DNA from 3 places in the Streptomyces sp. NPDC127197 genome. Region 2 is predicted to be linked to each of the others. Evidence: predicted binding sites of a transcription regulator. Region 2 holds the regulator's gene; each other region holds the start of a gene.

Region 1 (6,114 bases), on a different contig from region 2:
CCTACGGTGTCCCCGAGGACGAGGTGGCCGCGTTCGTCGCGCTGGCCGAGGAGGCGAACCGGCCGGGCTGGTGGCAGCGGTTCCACGATGTGCTGCCGGACTGGTTCAGCCTGTTCGTCAGCCTGGAGGGCGCCGCCGGGATGATCCGCTCCTACGAGCCGCACTTCGTGCCCGGGCTGCTGCAGACCGAGGACTACGCACGTGCCGTGCTGGAGGCCGGGACGATCGGGCAGGCGGGCGGACCGCAGACGATCGAACGGCATGTGTCGCTGCGGATGGCCCGGCAGGAGCTGCTGTGCCGCGCGGACCCGCCGCACCTCTGGGTGATCATGGACGAAACGGTCCTGCGGCGACCGGTGAGCACCCGCCCCGGCGTCATGCGCGCCCAGCTGGACCGGCTGCTGGAGGCCGCCGAGAGCGACCGGGTCACCCTGCAGGTCGCGGAGTTCGGCAAGGGCCCGCATCCGGGGACGTACGCGCCGTTCTCGCTGTTCCGGTTCGCCGAGCCGGAACTGCCGGACATGGTGTTCACCGAGTACCTCACCGGCGCGCTCTACCTCGACTCCCGCACTGAGGTCTCCGCGCATCTGGAGGTGCTGGACCACATGACGGCGCACGCCGCGTCGGCACAGCGCACCAAGAAGATCCTCCAGGAGCGCCGCAGGGACTTCTAGCGCCCCTGGCCCCCTGATCCCCGTACCGAAGCCCCTGCCCCGTACCGAAAACCGAGGAGACCACACCGCATGACCGGATCCGACGCCGCGCCCACCCGCATCGACACCAGCCGGCCGCATCCGGCCCGGGTGTACGACTGGTGGCTGGGCGGCAAGGACAACTACCCGGTGGACGAGGAGCTGGCCCGGAAGATCCTCGCCGCGGACGAGACGGTGCTGCGGGGGGCGCGCGCCAACCGGCGTTTCATGCACCGGGCGGTACGCACCGCCGCCGAGGCCGGGATCCGCCAGTTCCTGGACATCGGCACCGGCATCCCCACCGAGCCGAACCTGCACCAGGTGGCCCAGGGTGTCGCGCCGGAGTCCCGGGTCGTGTACGCCGACAACGACCCGATCGTGCTGCGGCACGCGGAGGCACTGCTGCACGGCTCCGCCGAGGGCGCCACGCACTATGTGCACGCCGACGTCCGCGACCTGGACGGCGTGCTGCGGAAGGCGGGCGAGACGCTGGACTTCGACCGGCCGGTCGCGCTGTCGCTGGTCGCGCTCACCCACTACCTGAGCGACGACCCCGACGGTGACGACGTGTACGGGCTGCTCGCGAAGTACGTCGCCGCCCTCGCCCCCGGCAGCCACCTGATCCTGTCCCAGGTCACCCCGGACCTCAGCCCGGAGGCCATCGGGAAGGCGGCCGACCACTTCCGGCGCAGCGGCACCCCGTTCTTCCCCCGGTCGCTCGCGGAGTTCGCCCGCTTCTTCGACGGGCTGGAACTGCTCGGCCCCGGAGTCATCCCCGTCCACGGCTGGCGCCCGGAGGCGGAGGACGTGGCCTCCCAGGCCGAGGGCATCGTGCCGGTGTACGCGGGCGTCGCCCGCAAGCCCTGACGGTGCGGGGCCTCAGGCCGCCCCGCCCTTGGAGTCCTTCTCGTCGTCCACGATCTCCGCGTCGACCACTCCTTCCTCGTCCTGGGGTGCGGTGCGCGGCTCGCTCGGCTCCGTCGGGGTCTGCTGGGCCTGCGCGTACATGGCCTGGCCCATCTTCTGGCTCACGGTGGCGAGTTTCTCGACGCCGGTGCGCAGCTCGTTCGTCTCGGCGTTGCGCTCCAGCAGCTGCTTGAGCTCGGTGACGGCCGACTCCACCTCCGACCTGGTGTCGGCCGGCACCCGTTCCTCGTTCTCGCGGAGGAACTTCTCGGTCTGGTAGACGAGCTGCTCGGCCTGGTTGCGGGTCTCGGCGGCCTCCCGGCGCTTGCGGTCCTCCTCGGCGTACTGCTCGGCCTCCCGCATCATGCGGTCGATGTCGTCCTTGGGCAGCGCCGAGCCGCCGGTGACGGTCATCTTCTGCTCGCGGCCGGTCGCCAGGTCCTTCGCGGAGACATGCATGATCCCGTTGGCGTCGATGTCGAAGGCGACCTCGATCTGCGGGACGCCGCGCGGGGCGGGCGGCAGGCCGGTGAGGTCGAAGGTGCCGAGCTTCTTGTTGTACGCGGCGATCTCGCGTTCGCCCTGGTAGACCTGGATGCCGACCGAGGGCTGGTTGTCGGTGGCGGTGGTGAAGATCTCCGAACGCCGGGTCGGGATCGTGGTGTTGCGCTCGATCAGCTTCGTCATGATGCCGCCCTTGGTCTCGATGCCCAGGGACAGCGGGGTGACGTCGAGAAGCAGTACGTCCTTGACGTCGCCGCGGATGACGCCGGCCTGGAGGGTCGCGCCGATGGCCACGACCTCGTCGGGGTTGACGCCCTTGTGCGGGTCCTTGCCGGTGAGCTGCTTGACCAGCTCGGTGACGGCGGGCATGCGGGTGGAGCCGCCGACCAGGATGACGTGGTCGACCGCGGCGAGCTTGATGCCGGCGTCCTTGACCGCCTGGTGGAAGGGGGTCTTGCAGCGGTCGAGGAGGTCGGCGGTGAGCTCCTGGAACTGAGCCCGGGTGAGCTTCTCCTCCAGGTGGAGCGGGCCCTCCGCGGAGGCGGTGATGTACGGCAGGTTGATCGACGTCTCCGAGGAGCTGGACAGTTCGATCTTGGCCTTCTCGGCGCCCTCGCGGAGCCGCTGGAGGGCCATCTTGTCGTTGGACAGATCGATGCCGTACTGCCCCTTGAAGCGTTTGACGAGGTGTTCGACGATTCGCTGGTCCCAGTCGTCGCCGCCGAGGTGGGTGTCGCCGTTGGTGGCCTTGACCTCGATCACACCGTCGCCGATTTCGAGGAGCGAGACGTCGAAGGTGCCGCCGCCGAGGTCGAAGACGAGGACGGTCTGCTCCTCGCCGCGGTCGAGGCCGTAGGCGAGGGCGGCGGCGGTCGGCTCGTTGATGATCCGCAGCACCTTCAGGCCCGCAATCTCCCCGGCCTCCTTGGTCGCCTGCCGCTGGGCGTCGTCGAAGTAGGCGGGCACGGTGATCACCGCGTCGGTGACGTCCTCGCCGAGATAGGCCTCGGCGTCCCGCTTCAGCTTCTGCAGGACTCGCGCCGACAGCTCCTGGGCGCGGTAGCGGGTGCCGTCCACGGAGCCCTGTTCCGGGAACCGCCAGTTCGCATCGCCCATGTGGCGCTTGACGGAGCGCGCGGTGCGCTCGACGTTCGTCACGGCCTGCCGTTTGGCGACCTCGCCCACGAGCACCTCGCCGTTCTTGGCGAAGGCCACGACCGACGGTGTGGTCCTGGCCCCTTCCGCATTGGCGACCACGGTGGGTTCGCCGCCCTCCAGGACGGCCACCACCGAGTTCGTGGTTCCGAGATCGATACCGACCGCGCGTGCCATCGCTGTCCCCTTCCGCCAGGGAGCCTCTCGATGTCCAGCAGAAAACTTGAGTGGGCTCTTGTCAATGGGGCCTCCTGGTCATTCAGGCACATACCCGGGCAGGGGCCGGTCAGTCGGCGCGGGGCTTCCCGGCCGGTGCAACCGGCTCCGCGGCGCGCGCCCCGTCGCGCAGGGCCACGGCGCGCCGCGGCCGGTCGGTGATCAGTACGTCCACCCGCTCATCGGTCAGGAAGGTCCGCAGTCCGGCGTCGTCGTTGACCGTCCACACCATGCTGAACAGACGGTGCCGGGCGGCCTCGCGCAACACGTTGGCGCGGGCGAGCCGCTGGTGCACGGCGACCCCGTCCGCTCCGCAGGCCCGCACCCGCCGCAGGGGGAACAGTTCGCTCGCCCGGGTCGCCGCCAGCCGCCCCGCGGCCACCTCCTTGCGGCCGCGTCCCAGCGACAGGGCCGTCCGCACACGGGGGAACGCGTGCTTGATCGCGGCGATGGAACGGTCCTCCAGCGTGGTGGCCACGAACCCGTCCGTGCCGAGCAGGGCGATCGCCCGGTCGATCAGCTCGCGCTCATGGCCGGTCTCCTTCAGGTCCAGGTGCCCGACGAGCCGGCCGGCGATCAGCTCCATGACGTCGTCCACGACGGGCACGGGGTAGCCGGCGCGTTCGCTCAGCTCGGCGTGGGTGATCAGGGACAGCAGCGGCCCGCCCAGTCGCACGCGCGCATCGTGGTGGACGACGAAGACACCGTCGGCGGTGCGCCGGATGTCGAACTCGACGTACTCCGCGCCCGACCGCAGCGCGTCCTCGTACGCCTCCCAGGTGGCGGCGCCGAACTGTTCGGAGCCGCCCCGGTGGGCCGAGACGGCGGGGCGTGGCGTCATGGGTCAACTCCCGGACGACGAGCGGGGCACGGGCCGCCCCCTGAGGGACGGCCCGTGCCGGAAGTGCGGCTCAGGCGAGCTTCGCGGTGAGCGTGATGGTGGTGCCCGTCAGGGCCTGGCTGACCGGGCAGTTGGCCTTGGCGTCCTCGGCGGCGGCGACGAACGCGTCGTTGTCCAGGCCGGGGACCGTGCCCTCGACGGTGAGGTGGATACCGGTGATGCCCTCGCCGGGCTGGAAGGTCACGTCGGCCGAGGTGATGAGCTTGGTGGGCGGGGTCCCGGCGCCGGTCAGGCCGTGCGACAGGGCCATGGAGAAGCAGCTGGAGTGGGCGGCGGCGATCAGCTCCTCGGGGCTGGTCTTGCCGTTCGCCTGCTCGGCGCGCGACGGCCACGACACCGGCTGCTGGCCGATGCCGGAGGAGTCGAAGGTGACTACGCCGTTGCCCTCGAGCAGGTTGCCTTCCCAGACGGTGTGTGCGGAGCGCGTGGTTGCCACGGTTCTTCCTTTCACATGCTTTTGATGCGACCCCGTCTCCGGGGTTCTCGGGCACCATCCGATCACATTCCGGCTCACCGTACGCGGAACACAGGCCCACGGGGGGTGAACGGCAGGCGGGCACCCTGGGGAACGAGGTAGGCGTGCTCGCGGCGCACCCGCAGCACATCGCACCAGCCGTCCGTGATCACCAGGACCGGCGCGGCCGGCGGGAAGTCGTCCGCGCGGTGCAGCAGATCGATCCCGGGCTGCAGGACCGTACCGCCGCGGCCGTGCACCCGCACCTTCCCCGCGATGTCGGTGACCGGAAGGTAGCCCGCGTCGTGCGGGGCCGCGTCGCAGAACACGACGCGGGCGGCCGGCACGTCCCGGGCCTCGGCGTACGAGGCGATCGCGCCCAGCGCCTTGCCGAGCAGCGTGCGGTCCATCGAACCGGAGGTGTCCAGGACGACGCCGAAGGTGCAGCGGGCGATCTCCTCGGGCGGGAAGTACCGGCCGGCCCGGGGAATGTCGGGGGTGGACGCCTGGCGGCGCGAGGGACGGGCGTACGACCGTACGGGCTCGGGTCGGGGCACGAACTCGTCGAACCAGCGGGCGAGCTGCGCGTCCCAGGGCAGCGGCGGCTGGCTGAGCGCGCGGATCTCCTCGACCAGGCCGCCGGGCAGGAAGCCGCGCTCCTGCTGCTGGTGCAGGTCGAGGCCCTGGCCGAGACCGCGGCGGTAGAACTCGTCCAGGTCGACGTAGTCGCGCGGGCTGCCGAGCGGTCCGCCGAGGATGTCGCCCACGCCCTTGCCGCGCAGGGTCGACAGCCGGCGCATCCGGCGCAGGTCGCCCGCGATCCGGTCGTACACCTCCTCCGCCGACAGGCCCTTCAGGTCCGGGTCGTGCAGCAGCCCCTCGGGCATCGTGCCGACCTGCATCTCGCACAGCCAGCCGTTGATGACGTAGTCGGCGGCGATGTTGAACAGGTACGGGTCGCGGGTGCCGCAGCGGTCGCCGTGCCGCAGGGCGGCGTGCAGCATCTCGTGGGCGAGGACGAACCGCCACTCCTCGTCCTCGAACTGCCTGAGCGGGTTGACGTAGATCTCGCCGGCCTCGGCGTTCACGGCGGCGATCGAGATGTCGTGGGCGCGGGCGAGTTCGGCGTCGGCGACCAGCCGGATGCCGGCGGCGATGCCGCCGAGCAGCGGATAGGAGGAGACGAACCAGCTCAGCGCCTTCTCCCAGGGGCGCTGCGGGGCGAGCTTGCCGTCCATGGTGTCGCGGCGGCCGCCCGCCAGGTCGAGGGCCGCGGACATGGTGCG
Region 2 (6,114 bases):
CCTCGGCCTCCTGCGGGTAGGACTTGTACACGCTCATGAACTGCTCACCGGTGACGATCCGCTGCACGGCCACGAGCTCGGCGTCCTGCCCGGTGATCGGCGGCAGCTCGGTCACGCCGGCGTCCTCCAGGGCCTCGATGACGCCGCCGGCCATGCCGTCGTTGGCGGCGTAGACGGCGGCGATGTTGTCCCTGCCGATCGCCTCGATGGCCTCGGCCATGTTGGCCTGGGCGTTCTCCGGCTTCCAGTCCTTGGTGTCGAAGGACTGGGCGATGGTCACGTTGCCGTTCAGCTCGGACAGCGCGCCCTGCTTGAACTGCTTGGCGTTGGGGTCGGTGGGCGAACCGTTCATCATGACGATCTTGTCGGAGGTGTCGATGTCGCTGCCGAGCGCCTCGAGGAGAGAGCGGCCCTGGACCTCGCCGACGAGTTCGTTGTCGAAGGAGATGTACGCGTCGATGGGACCCTCGGCGAGCCGGTCGTAGGCAATGACCGGAATGCCCGCTTCCTTGGCCTTTTCGACGCTGCTCGCGATGGCGTGCGCATCGACGGCGTCCAGCAGGATGACATCGACCTGGTCGTCGATCATCTGCTGGAGCTGGTCCGCCTGCCTGGTCGCGCTCGCGTCGGCGTTGGCGTACTGGACCTTGCCCTTGTTCTTGGTGAGGGCGGCGACCCGCTCCTTGATGATGGGGTAGTCGAACTTGTCGTAGCGCGTGTTGGCCTTCTCCGGGAGCAGCAGGCCCACCGTGACGTCGTTGCCCTTGGTCGGGCTCGCGTCGGCGCTGTCGCCCGTCGCGCCCAGCACGCCACAGCCTGCCAGCGACAGGGTCAACGACGATGCGACCACGGATATGGCGATACGACGACGCATACGGGAGCTCACTTCTACTGCCTTCCGGACATGGCCGCGACACTGCGGCCCGGATGACTGGAAAGCCAACGCGTCGGCGCCCCCCAGCGTCAAGCGAAACTACTTAACGAGATGACAACATCACGTTCCGCTTAGCCCGTGAACACGCCGCGAAACGCCCTCCCGACGCCCCTCACTACCCCTCCATCCACGGGGAGCTGGAGCGTGGACGAAGATCCGTACAACCAACCGCTTTCCCCGCGAGTCGTGATCGCGAGGGCTGTTTTCCGCCACTCCTGATGCGACCAGAGGACCGAATGAACCCAGCCAGACGCACGACCGCCGCGGCAGCAACCGCGGTCGTGCTCGCCACCGCGGGCGGCCTGCTCACCGCTGTCGCCGTGCCCGCATCCGCCGCGACCACCTGCACCTCGCCCGTGTTCAAGCGGCAGTTCTTCGCGAACACCAGCTTCTCGGGCACACCAAAGAAAACGGACTGCGACAGCACCATCAGCCAGAGCTGGTCCGGCAGCCCGGTCTCCGGCGTGCCGTCGAACAACTTCGGTGTCCGCTGGTCGGTGACCCGCGACTTCGGCTCCGGCGGCCCCTTCACGTTCACCGTCTCCGCCACCGACGGCGTCCGCGTCTACCTGGACCCCGGGGCAGCCAACGCCCGCAAGATCGACCTCTGGAAGGGCACCGGTGACACCGCCCGCTCCAAGAGCGTCAACCTCACCATCCCCTCCGGCAAGCACACCCTGCGCATCGACTACGTGAACTGGACCGGCGCCGCCAAAGTCAAGTTCACCTACGCCCCGCGCACCTCCGCCACCGTCGACAAGGTCAAGCCCCTCGCCCCGACCGGCGCTTCGGTCACGTACGACAAGACCACCGGTGCCGCGAAGGCCACTTGGGCGAAGAACAAGGAGATGGACCTCGCCGGCTACCGCGTCTACCGTCGGCTCAAGGGCAGCAGCACCTGGTCGAAGCGCACCACCACGGCGGGCACCTCGTTCACGGAGACCCTCGCCAAGAACGGCGCGATCTACTACTACGAGGTCCGCGCCTATGACAAGGCGGGCAACGAGTCGGCCGGCACCGCCGGCCAGTCCGTCACCACCGTCGACACCATGGCACCCGCCGCGCCGACCGGTGTGGAGGAGAACTGGGCCATCGGCACCGTCTCGAAGGTGCACCTGTACTGGAACGGGAACACCGAGCCGGACCTGGCCGGTTACCGCGTGTACCGGTCGACCCGGACGCCCGTGGCCGTTACCCCGGAGAACCTCGTCAGCGGCAGTGATCCGGTGCTCGGCGCCGGCTGGGGCGAGAACGTACCGCAGACCGGCGACTGGTACTACTACGTCGTCACCGCCGTCGACACACACGGCCTGGAGTCCGCGCCCTCGAAGCCGGCCGCGTTCGAGACGCTCGACCGGACGCCCCCTGTGGAGACCGCCCTGAACGCCCGTGCCACGGAGGACGAGGCGGGCGTCACGATCAGCTGGGACGCCTCCGAGGTGAGCAGCGGGGACGACTTCGTCGGCTACAAGGTCTTCCGGTCGCTCAAGCCGCGGTCCGCAGGGTCCGCCGCCTGGGAAGTCGCCACGGGTGTCAAGGGCACCGCCGCCCTCGACCCGGCCCCGCAGCCCGGTACGACGTACTACTACTGGGTGCATGCCGTGGACGCCGCTGGGAACTGGGGGCCGGTCTCGCAGGACGTCGTCGTCACCCCGGCCGGGAACACCACCGCGCCCGCCGCGGTGACCGGACTGAGCGCGGTTGCGAAGGAGGACGGCGTCGCCCTGTCCTGGGACGACGCGAGCGACGAGCCCGGCTTCGACCACTACCTGGTGTACCGGGGCACGCTCGTCGACGGCGAGTGGGTCTACGAACCGCTGGAGCACCCGGCCGACTTCAAGCCGTGGCAGATCACGGCGACGAGCCATCACGACCGCACCCCCGCCGACGGCGAGCAGGTGCGCTACAGCGTCGTCGCCGTCGACCAGTACGGCAACCAGCTCACCCCGGGCGTCGAGGCACCCGTGGTCGACCTGACGGAACTGGACCTGAGGCCGACCGTCCCGGCCGCGGCGGGGGCGCCGGTGGCGTACTTCAGCGCGGCGTCGGACGGCTGGCTCGCCTGGGCCCTGGGCGCCGACACCAACGCCGCCGACAGCCCGGTCACCGGCTTCAACATCTACCGCTGGAACCGCACCACCGGTGCGTACGAGCTGATCGGCACCGAGCCCGAGGACAACTCCTCCACCGGGTACTGGCTGGACCGCACGATGCCCGCCGCCACCACGGTGTACTACCGCCTCACCGTGGTGTACGCGGACGGCACGGAGTCGGAGGCGTCCGAGGACGTCGCCGTCAGCTACTGACGGCACCACGGACGGCGAAGGGCCCGGAGATCACGGAGATCTCCGGGCCCTTCCTCACACGTATGTGCCTAGTCCTTGGCCTTCTTCGGCCGCCACACCACCAACGCGCTGGTCTGCTGCACCTCCTGGTACGGCACCAGGTCGCGCCGGTACGAGGCGTGCACCGCGGCCTCGCGCTGCTGCATCGCCGCGGCGGCACCGTCGAGGGCGGCCTCCAGCTCGGCCACCCGGGACTGGAGGGCCGCGACCTGGTTCTCCAGTTCGATGATGCGCTTGATGCCGGCCAGGTTGATGCCCTCGTCCTGCGACAACTGCTGAACGGTGCGCAGCAGTTCGATGTCGCGGGCCGAGTAGCGGCGGCCCCGGCCGGCCGTGCGGTCCGGAGACACCAGGCCCAGGCGGTCGTACTGGCGCAGTGTCTGCGGGTGCAGGCCGGACAGCTGGGCCGCCACCGAGATGACGTAGACCGGGGTCTCCTCGGTCAGTTCATACGGGTTGCGTCGACGGCCGTCCATCTGACTCATGCTCCCTTCGCGGCCTGGAACAACTCCGCCCGCGGATCCTCGCCCGCGGTCGCCTCGCGATACGCCTCGAGTGCGTCACGAGCCTTCCCCGTCAGGTCCTTCGGGACACTCACCTCGACGGTGACCAGGAGGTCGCCGCGGGTGCCGTCCTTGCGGACCGCGCCCTTGCCCCGGGCCCGCATGGTGCGGCCGTTGGGCGTACCGGGCGGCAGTTTCAGGGTGACCGGCGGGCCGCCCAGGGTGGGGACCCGGACCTCGCCGCCGAGTGCCGCCTCGGCGAACGTCACCGGGACGGTCACGGTCAGGTTGTCGCCCTTGCGGCCGAACACCGGGTGGGCGTCGACGTGCACGACGACATACAGGTCGCCCGCCGGGCCGCCCCGCTCGCCCGGTGCGCCCTTGCCCCGCAGGCGGATGCGCTGGCCGTCCGACACCCCGGCGGGGATGCGGACCTGCATGGTGCGGGACGACTTCGCGCGGCCGCTGCCCTTGCAGACCTCGCAGGGGTTCTCCGCGATCAGGCCGCGGCCCTTGCAGTCCGGGCACGGGTCGGTCAGGGAGAAGCCGCCGCCCGAGCCGCGCGCCACCTGGCCGGTGCCGACGCACGTCGGGCACACGCGTGGTGTGCCGTTCGCGTCGCCGGTGCCCGAGCAGGCCTTGCACGGTGCCTGGGAGGACATCCTGAGCGGCACCGTCGCGCCCTCGATCGCCTCGGTGAAGCTGAGGGTGACCTCGGACTCGATGTCCTGGCCGCGGCGCGGATGCGTCCGCGTCCCGGTCGTGCCGCCCCGATTGAACAGGCCCCCGAAGACGTCACCGAGTCCGCCGCCGAAGCCGCCGGCCCCGCCCCCGCCCTGGGTACCGCCTCCGAAGAGGTCGCCCAGGTCGAAGTTGAACGAGCCGCCGCCCGCGCCGGGGCCCGGGCGGAAGCCGCCGTTGCCGAACAGGGTGCGGGCCTCGTCGTACTCCTTGCGCTTCTTGGGGTCGCCGAGGATGTCGTTCGCCTCGGAGATCTCCTTGAAGCGCTCCTCGGCCTTGGCGTTTCCCTTGTTGGCGTCCGGGTGGTACTCGCGGGCGAGCTTGCGGTACGCCTTCTTGATCTCGGCCTCGGTGGCGTCCTTGGGGACGCCGAGGACCTTGTAGTAGTCCTTCTCGATGAAGTCCTTGGTGCTCATCCCCGACGTCCCTCCTTCCTCGTCAGTTCAACGTCAGCCCTCGTCCGGGCCACCGTTCTCCTTGTCGTCGCCCTCGGCCGGTTCCTCGGCCTTTACCGTCTGCGCGCCCGGCTGCGGCTCGGCGACGGCCACCCGCGCGGGGCGGATGGTGCGCTCGCCGATGCGATACCCCGGCTGGAGGATCGCGACGCAGGTCGTCTCCGTGACGTCCGGCGCGTAGCTGTGCATCAGGGCCTCGTGGATCGTCGGGTCGAAGGGCTCGCCCTCCTTGCCGAACTGCTGCAGGCCCATCTTGGCCGCCACGGTCTCCAGCGACTCGGCGACGGACTTGAAGCCGCCGACCAGCTCGCCGTGTTCCCGCGCGCGTCCGATGTCGTCGAGCACGGGCAGGAGCTCGGTCAGGAGGTTCGCGACGGCGATCTCCTTGACCGTGATCCGGTCGCGCTCGACCCGGCGGCGGTAGTTCTGGTACTCGGCCTGGAGCCGCTGGAGGTCCGCGGTGCGCTCGTTGAGCGCGGTGCGCACCTGGTCCAGCTGGGCCAGCAGACCGGCATCTGCGCTTGCGTCCCCGGCCGGGGCCGCCCCCTCTGCGGGAGCGGCCTGCGGCTCGGCGTCGTCAGGAGTGGCGCCGGAGGGGACGTCGGGCTTCTCTTCAAAGCCCGGGGTCTCCTCCGTCACGCGGCACCGTCCTTACGCTCGTCGTCCACGATCTCGGCGTCCACGACGTCGTCGTCGGCCGGCTTGGCCCCACCGGCGGTGGCACCCTCGGGGCCGCCCGCGGCCTGCGCGGCATTGGCGTCGGCGTACATGGCCTGGCCCACCTTCTGGGAGACCGCGGCGACCTTCTCGGTGGCCGTGCGGATCTCGGCGGTGTCCTCGCCCTTCAGCGCGGTCTTCAGCTCCTCGACGGCGGCCTCGACCTCGGTCTTGACGTCGCCGGGGACCTTGTCCTCGTTGTCCTTGAGGAACTTCTCGGTCTGGTAGACGAGCTGCTCGCCCTGGTTGCGGGTCTCGGCGGCCTCGCGGCGGCGGTGGTCCTCCTCCGCGTACTGCTCGGCCTCCTGGCGCATCCGGTCGACCTCGTCCTTCGGGAGCGAGGAGCCGCCGGTGACGGTCATCTTCTGCTCCTTGCCGGTGCCGAGGTCCTTCGCCGTGACGTGCATGATGCCGTTGGC
Region 3 (6,114 bases), on a different contig from region 2:
ACGGCAGTGCCAGGTCGACGACACACTGCCGCTGCCCCACCGGACGGAAGGACGGCGGGGCAGCGGGTCGGGGCGGTTCGGTTCGCGGCGCGGTTCTGTCGGGATCAGTCGACGCCGCCGCCGTTACCAGTGGTAATCGTACCTGTCCTTCCAGTAATCGAACCTGTCCTTCCAGTCGCGATCGTGCCTGTCCTTCCAGTCGCGATCGTGCCTGTCCTTCCAGTGATGATCGCGGTCGTCGTCCCAGCGGTGGTCGCGGTCGTCATTCCAGTGGTGGTCGTGGTGCTTGTACCACTTGCAGTGCTTGTGCCACTCCCCGAACTTGTGGTGCTTGTGCCACTTGCAGTGCCAGTACTTGTGCCCGTGGTCGCCGTGCGTGGCGACCGTGCTCACGGTCGGCGATTCGGGCACCGAGGACGCCGAGGCAGCGCTCGCCGGGAGGATGATCCCTCCGGCGGCCACCACGCCCGAAGCCGCGATGGTCGCGACACGGATTCTGCGCTTCTGGCGGATTTCCTGCTTGTTTTCCTTGGTGCGAGTCACGGATTCCTCCTACTTCGGAGGGGCCTTTTCGTTTTCCGGCGTTTCGGGTAAGGCCGCACTTCAAGTAGGCCGGAACTGCACAAAAAGGTCATGTTCCGAATATTCGTGACTTGACACCACAAGGGGTAAAGGTGGTTAATACGCACTCACGGCGAAGGCCCGGGCCTCCCTCACGGGACCCGGGCCTTGCCCATCCGGTCACGTCCGTCACGCCGCGACCGGAACCTCCGGCTCCGCGCCGTTCGTGGCCGGCGACAGGGCCAGTTCGAGGACCTGGCGGACGTCGGTGACGGCGTGGACGTCGAGCTTGTCCAGCACCTCGGCCGGGACGTCGTCCAGGTCGGGCTCGTTGCGCTTGGGGATGATCACGGTGGTGACACCCGCACGGTGCGCGGCGAGCAGCTTCTGCTTCACGCCGCCGATCGGCAGGACGCGGCCGGTCAGCGAGACCTCGCCGGTCATCGCCACGTCCGTACGCACCAGACGGCCGGACAGGAGTGACGCCAGTGCCGTCGTCATCGTGATGCCCGCGCTCGGGCCGTCCTTCGGCACCGCACCCGCCGGGAAGTGGATGTGTACGCCCCGGTCCTTCAGGTCGGCGACCGGCAGTTCGAGCTCGGCGCCGTGGCTGCGCAGGAAGCTCAGCGCGATCTGCGCCGACTCCTTCATCACGTCACCCAACTGTCCGGTCAGCGTCAGGCCCGCCGCGCCCGTCTCCGGGTCGGACAGCGACGCCTCGACGAACAGCACGTCTCCGCCCGCTCCGGTGACCGCGAGGCCAGTCGCCACGCCGGGCACGGCCGTACGCCGCTCCGCCGGGTCCTGGGCGGACTCGGGTACGTGGTGCGGTCGTCCGATCAGACCCCGCAGGTCACCGTCCCCGATCGTGAACGGCAGCTCCCGCTCGCCCAGTTCGTGCTGTGCCGCGACCTTGCGCAGCAGCCGTGCGATGGACCGCTCGAGGTTGCGGACGCCCGCCTCGCGCGTGTACTCGCCGGCGAGCTTGCGCAGCGCGCCCTCGTCGATGACGACCTCGTCCTTGTCCAGGCCGGCCCGCTCCAGCTGGCGCGGAAGCAGGTGGTCACGGGCGATGACGATCTTCTCGTCCTCGGTGTAGCCGTCGAGCCGGACCAGCTCCATACGGTCGAGCAGGGCCTCCGGGATGGCCTCCAGGACGTTGGCGGTGGCGAGGAAGACGACGTCGGACAGGTCGAGTTCGACTTCCAGGTAGTGGTCACGGAAGGTGTGGTTCTGCGCGGGGTCGAGGACCTCCAGCAGGGCCGCGGCCGGGTCGCCGCGGAAGTCCGACCCCACCTTGTCGATCTCGTCCAGGAGCACGACCGGGTTCATCGACCCGGCCTCCTTGATGGCGCGGACGATACGGCCGGGCAGCGCACCGACGTACGTACGCCGGTGACCGCGGATCTCGGCCTCGTCGCGGACACCGCCGAGGGCGACGCGGACGAACTTGCGGCCCATGGCGTGGGCGACGGACTCGCCGAGACTCGTCTTGCCGACGCCGGGCGGCCCGACGAGCGCAAGCACGGCACCTCCGCGCCGCCCGCCGACGACGCCCAGGCCCCGGTCCGTACGGCGCTTGCGCACCGCCAGGTATTCGGTGATCCGCTCCTTCACGTCCTCCAGGCCCGCGTGCTCGGCGTCCAGGATCGTCTTGGCGCCCTGGATGTCGTACGCGTCCTCGGTCCGCTCGTTCCACGGCAGTTCGAGCACCGTGTCGAGCCAGGTCCGGATCCACGAGCCCTCGGGCGACTGGTCGCTGGACCGCTCCAGCTTGTCGACCTCCTTGAGGGCGGCCTCGCGGACCTTCTCGGGCAGGTCGGCGGCCTCGACGCGGGCGCGGTAGTCGTCGGACTCCTCGCCGTCCTTCTCACCGTTCAGCTCGCGCAGTTCCTTGCGTACGGCTTCCAGCTGCCGCCGCAGCAGGAACTCGCGCTGCTGCTTGTCGACGCCCTCCTGGACGTCCTTGGCGATGGTTTCGGCGACGTCCTGCTCGGCGAGGTGGTCGCGCAGGTGCTGGGTGGCGAGCTTCAGCCGGTCGACCGGGTCGCCGGTCTCCAGCAGCTCGATCTTCTGATCGAGGGTCAGGAAGGGCGAGTACCCCGAGTTGTCGGCCAGGGCGGACACGTCGTCGATGGCCTGCACACGGTCGACGACCTGCCATGCGCCGCGCTTCTTCAGCCAGGCGGTGGCGAGGGCCTTGTACTCCTTGACCAGTTCGGCGACGTGCCCGGGCAGCGGCTCCGGCACGCTCTCGTCGACTCTGGTCCCCTCGACCCACAGCGCGGCACCCGGCCCGGTCGTCCCGGCGCCGATCCGCACCCTCCCCCGCCCCCGGATCAGGGCACCGGGGTCACCGTCGGCGAGCCGCCCGACCTGTTCGACGGTGCCGAGCACACCGGTGCTCGCGTACGTCCCGTCGATCCGGGGCACCAGCAGGACCTTGGGCTTTCCGGGCTCGGACCGGGCAGCGGCCTGGGCGGCCTCCACCGCGGCCCGCACATCGGCGTCGCTCAGGTCCAGCGGGACCACCATCCCGGGCAGCACGACCTCGCCGTCGAGCGGCAGCACGGGCAGAGTGAGCGGTGTGAACGCCGTTGACTCAGCAGCCATGATCTCCCCTTAGGCAGTCAAGTTGAGCTATGCCGACTCAATGCACGGGAGCCGCCGAATGTTCCCCTGGCCCCGTTCGCTCTGAGCGATCACTCCCGAGCCGCCGCCGGGCCCCTGCGCCACCTCTGTGCCAACGCCGCCGGGAGCCGAGCTACTCCCCTCCGTCATTCCGCCAACATGCCGTCAGAGAAGTGCCAGGATGGGCAGATGGCCACCACCTACGACATCCCCGAAGTCCTGGACCGTCGTGAGGGCCCCTCGGGCGAGGTCGTGCTGCGCCGGCACGGGACCCTGCTGCAGATCATCGTCAACGGCTGTTTCCTGATGGACACCTCCGACGGACGATCGGAGCGGCGGCTGGTCGACGCGGCGCTGAACGCCCTGGACAGGAGGGCGGCGCCCGCTGTGCTGATCGGCGGACTCGGCGTCGGATTCTCGCTCGCACACGCCGCCGCGAACCCCCGCTGGGGCCGCATCACGGTGGTCGAGCGCGAGCGCGCCGTCATCGACTGGCACCGCGACGGACCGCTCGCCGAGCTGTCCCGAGAGGCCCTCGCCGACAGCCGTACGGAGATCGTCGAAGCGGATCTGATCGACTTCGTCAATGAGACTTCCGCCACGTTCGACGCGCTGTGCCTGGACATCGACAACGGGCCCGGATGGACCGTCACGGAGGGGAACGACGGGCTGTACTCCGCGGCCGGACTGGCAAGCTGCGCAAGGATGTTGAGGCCCGGCGGCGTGCTCGCCGTGTGGTCGGCGCAGCCCTCCCCGGAATTTGAAGGATCCTTGCGGAATGCCGGTTTCCGGTATGTGCGTACCGAAGAGATCCCCGTTGCCCGGGGCGTTCCGGACGCCGTGCATCTCGGCGTACGACCTGGATAGCCGAGCTGCGGTGACTCCCCGTACGCTGCATCCCTGACGCCGATCATTCAAGCGTCAATCGCAGTCATGGGATCACCCCACGGATTCCGGAAAGCACACTTCAGGGGCGGGCGATGGAGCAGACACACACCTCCCACAACGGCACGGCGGCGACCACCCCGGGCGCACAGCGCCGGGTGCTGGTGGTCGAGGACGATGCGACGATCGTCGACGCCATCGCGGCCCGCCTGCGCGCCGAGGGATTTCTCGTACAGACGGCCAGTGACGGCCCGGCCGCCGTCGACACCGCCGAGGCCTGGCAGCCCGACCTGCTGATTCTCGACATCATGCTGCCGGGCTTCGACGGTCTGGAGGTCTGCCGGCGGGTGCAGGCCCAGCGGCCGGTGCCGGTACTGATGCTCACCGCGCGCGACGACGAGACCGACATGCTGGTGGGCCTCGGCGTCGGCGCCGACGACTACATGACCAAGCCGTTCTCGATCCGGGAGCTGGCCGCACGCGTGCATGTGCTGCTGCGCCGGGTCGAGCGGGCCGCGGTCGCGGCCGCCACTCCGCGCACCGGCATCCTGCGCCTGGGCGAGCTGGAGATCGACCACGCACAGCGCCGGGTCCGGGTGCGCAGCGAGGACGTGCATCTGACGCCCACCGAGTTCGACCTGCTGGTCTGCCTGGCGAACACGCCGCGCGCGGTGCTCTCGCGTGAGCAGCTGCTGGCCGAGGTGTGGGACTGGGCGGACGCCTCCGGCACCCGTACCGTCGACAGCCACATCAAGGCGCTGCGGCGGAAGATCGGCGCCGAGCGGATCCGCACGGTGCACGGCGTGGGCTACGCCCTGGAGACACCGACGCCATGAGCGAGGGGCGGCCGGCCGCACGGAGGAGCCCCGGGGAGCCCTGGGGCGGCGTACGCCCGTTCTCGATCAAGACGAAGCTGGGTGCGCTGGTCGTCATCTCGGTACTGATCACCACCGGGCTGATGATGATCGCCATGCGCACCGAGACCGAGCTGCGCTTCATCACGGTCTTCTCGATGATCGCCACCCTGCTGATCACGCAGTTCGTGGCGCATTCGCTCACCGCACCACTGGACGAGATGAACGCGGTGGCCCGCTCCATCTCGCACGGCGACTACACCCGCCGGGTCCGTGAGAACCGGCGGGACGAGCTGGGCGACCTGGCCGTCACGATCAACCGCATGGCCGACGACCTGGAGGCCCAGGACAACCAGCGCAAGGAGCTGGTCGCCAACGTCTCCCACGAGCTGCGCACACCGATCGCCGGGCTGCGCGCGGTCCTGGAGAACATCGTGGACGGCGTCACGGAGGCCGACCCGGAGACCATGCGGACGGCCCTGAAGCAGACGGAGCGGCTGGGACGGCTCGTGGAGACGCTCCTCGACCTGTCGCGTCTGGACAACGGCGTCGTACCGCTGAAGATGCGGCGGTTCGAGGTGTGGCCGTATCTGTCCGGGGTGCTGAAGGAGGCCAACATGGTCGCCTCCGCGCGCGCGGGCATCGCCTCCGGCTCCGGCAGTCACACACGTACGGACGTCCATCTGCACCTCGACGTGTCCCCGCCGGAGCTGACCGCGCACGCCGACCCGGAGCGGATCCACCAGGTCGTCGCCAACCTGATCGACAACGCGGTCAAGCACAGCCCGCCGCACGGCCGGGTCACGGTGAAGGCGCGGCGCGGGGCGCTGCCCCAGTCGCTGGAGCTCGAGGTCCTGGACGAGGGTCCGGGCATTCCGCGGTCGGAGTGGCACCGGGTCTTCGAGCGGTTCAACCGGGGTGCCGTCAGCCGGCCGCACGGTCCGGGCAGCGACGGCGGCACGGGCCTCGGCCTGGCGATCGCCCGCTGGGCGGTGGATCTGCACGGCGGCAAGATCGGTGTGGCCGAATCCGAGCGGGGTTGCCGGATCCTTGTCACCCTTCCGGGACTGCCATCCGTGCCAAGTTGACGTAAAGTTCGAAGCGGAGCCACAAGATCCACGGGCGTCCGCACTGCAGGACACGTGTGATCAGGCGAAGGCCCGCGTCTCGTATGCGCCGGGCT

What was found. Region 2 encodes HspR, which represses chaperone genes until heat shock. Its sites were predicted from a motif close to TTGAGNNNNNNNNNCTCAA; they were not measured.
Region 1: a site for HspR is predicted at 3,481-3,499, ahead of dnaK (molecular chaperone DnaK). Genes of this name have one in related genera too.
Region 3: a site for HspR is predicted at 3,197-3,215, ahead of lon (endopeptidase La). Genes of this name have one in related genera too.

What each region holds. Positions count from the first base shown of each region.
Region 1 covers NZ_JBHXVG010000005.1:182,797-188,910, reverse strand. Annotated here, with positions in the region: gene ACFVJQ_RS10380 (helix-turn-helix domain-containing protein) at 1-674, shown strand, start outside; gene ACFVJQ_RS10375 (SAM-dependent methyltransferase) at 744-1,559, shown strand; gene dnaK (molecular chaperone DnaK) at 1,572-3,434, opposite strand; gene ACFVJQ_RS10365 (glycerophosphodiester phosphodiesterase family protein) at 3,544-4,314, opposite strand; gene ACFVJQ_RS10360 (OsmC family protein) at 4,385-4,810, opposite strand; gene ACFVJQ_RS10355 (hypothetical protein) at 4,885-6,114, opposite strand, start outside.
Region 2 covers NZ_JBHXVG010000032.1:17,966-24,079, reverse strand. Annotated here, with positions in the region: gene ACFVJQ_RS34885 (sugar ABC transporter substrate-binding protein) at 1-874, opposite strand, end outside; gene ACFVJQ_RS34880 (fibronectin type III domain-containing protein) at 1,171-3,240, shown strand; gene ACFVJQ_RS34875 (heat shock protein transcriptional repressor HspR) at 3,309-3,755, opposite strand; gene dnaJ (molecular chaperone DnaJ) at 3,761-4,939, opposite strand; gene grpE (nucleotide exchange factor GrpE) at 4,973-5,617, opposite strand; gene dnaK (molecular chaperone DnaK) at 5,614-6,114, opposite strand, start outside.
Region 3 covers NZ_JBHXVG010000023.1:80,697-86,810, reverse strand. Annotated here, with positions in the region: gene ACFVJQ_RS30205 (hypothetical protein) at 124-543, opposite strand; gene lon (endopeptidase La) at 751-3,174, opposite strand; gene ACFVJQ_RS30195 (spermidine synthase) at 3,382-4,059, shown strand; gene ACFVJQ_RS30190 (response regulator transcription factor) at 4,173-4,913, shown strand; gene ACFVJQ_RS30185 (sensor histidine kinase) at 4,910-6,019, shown strand.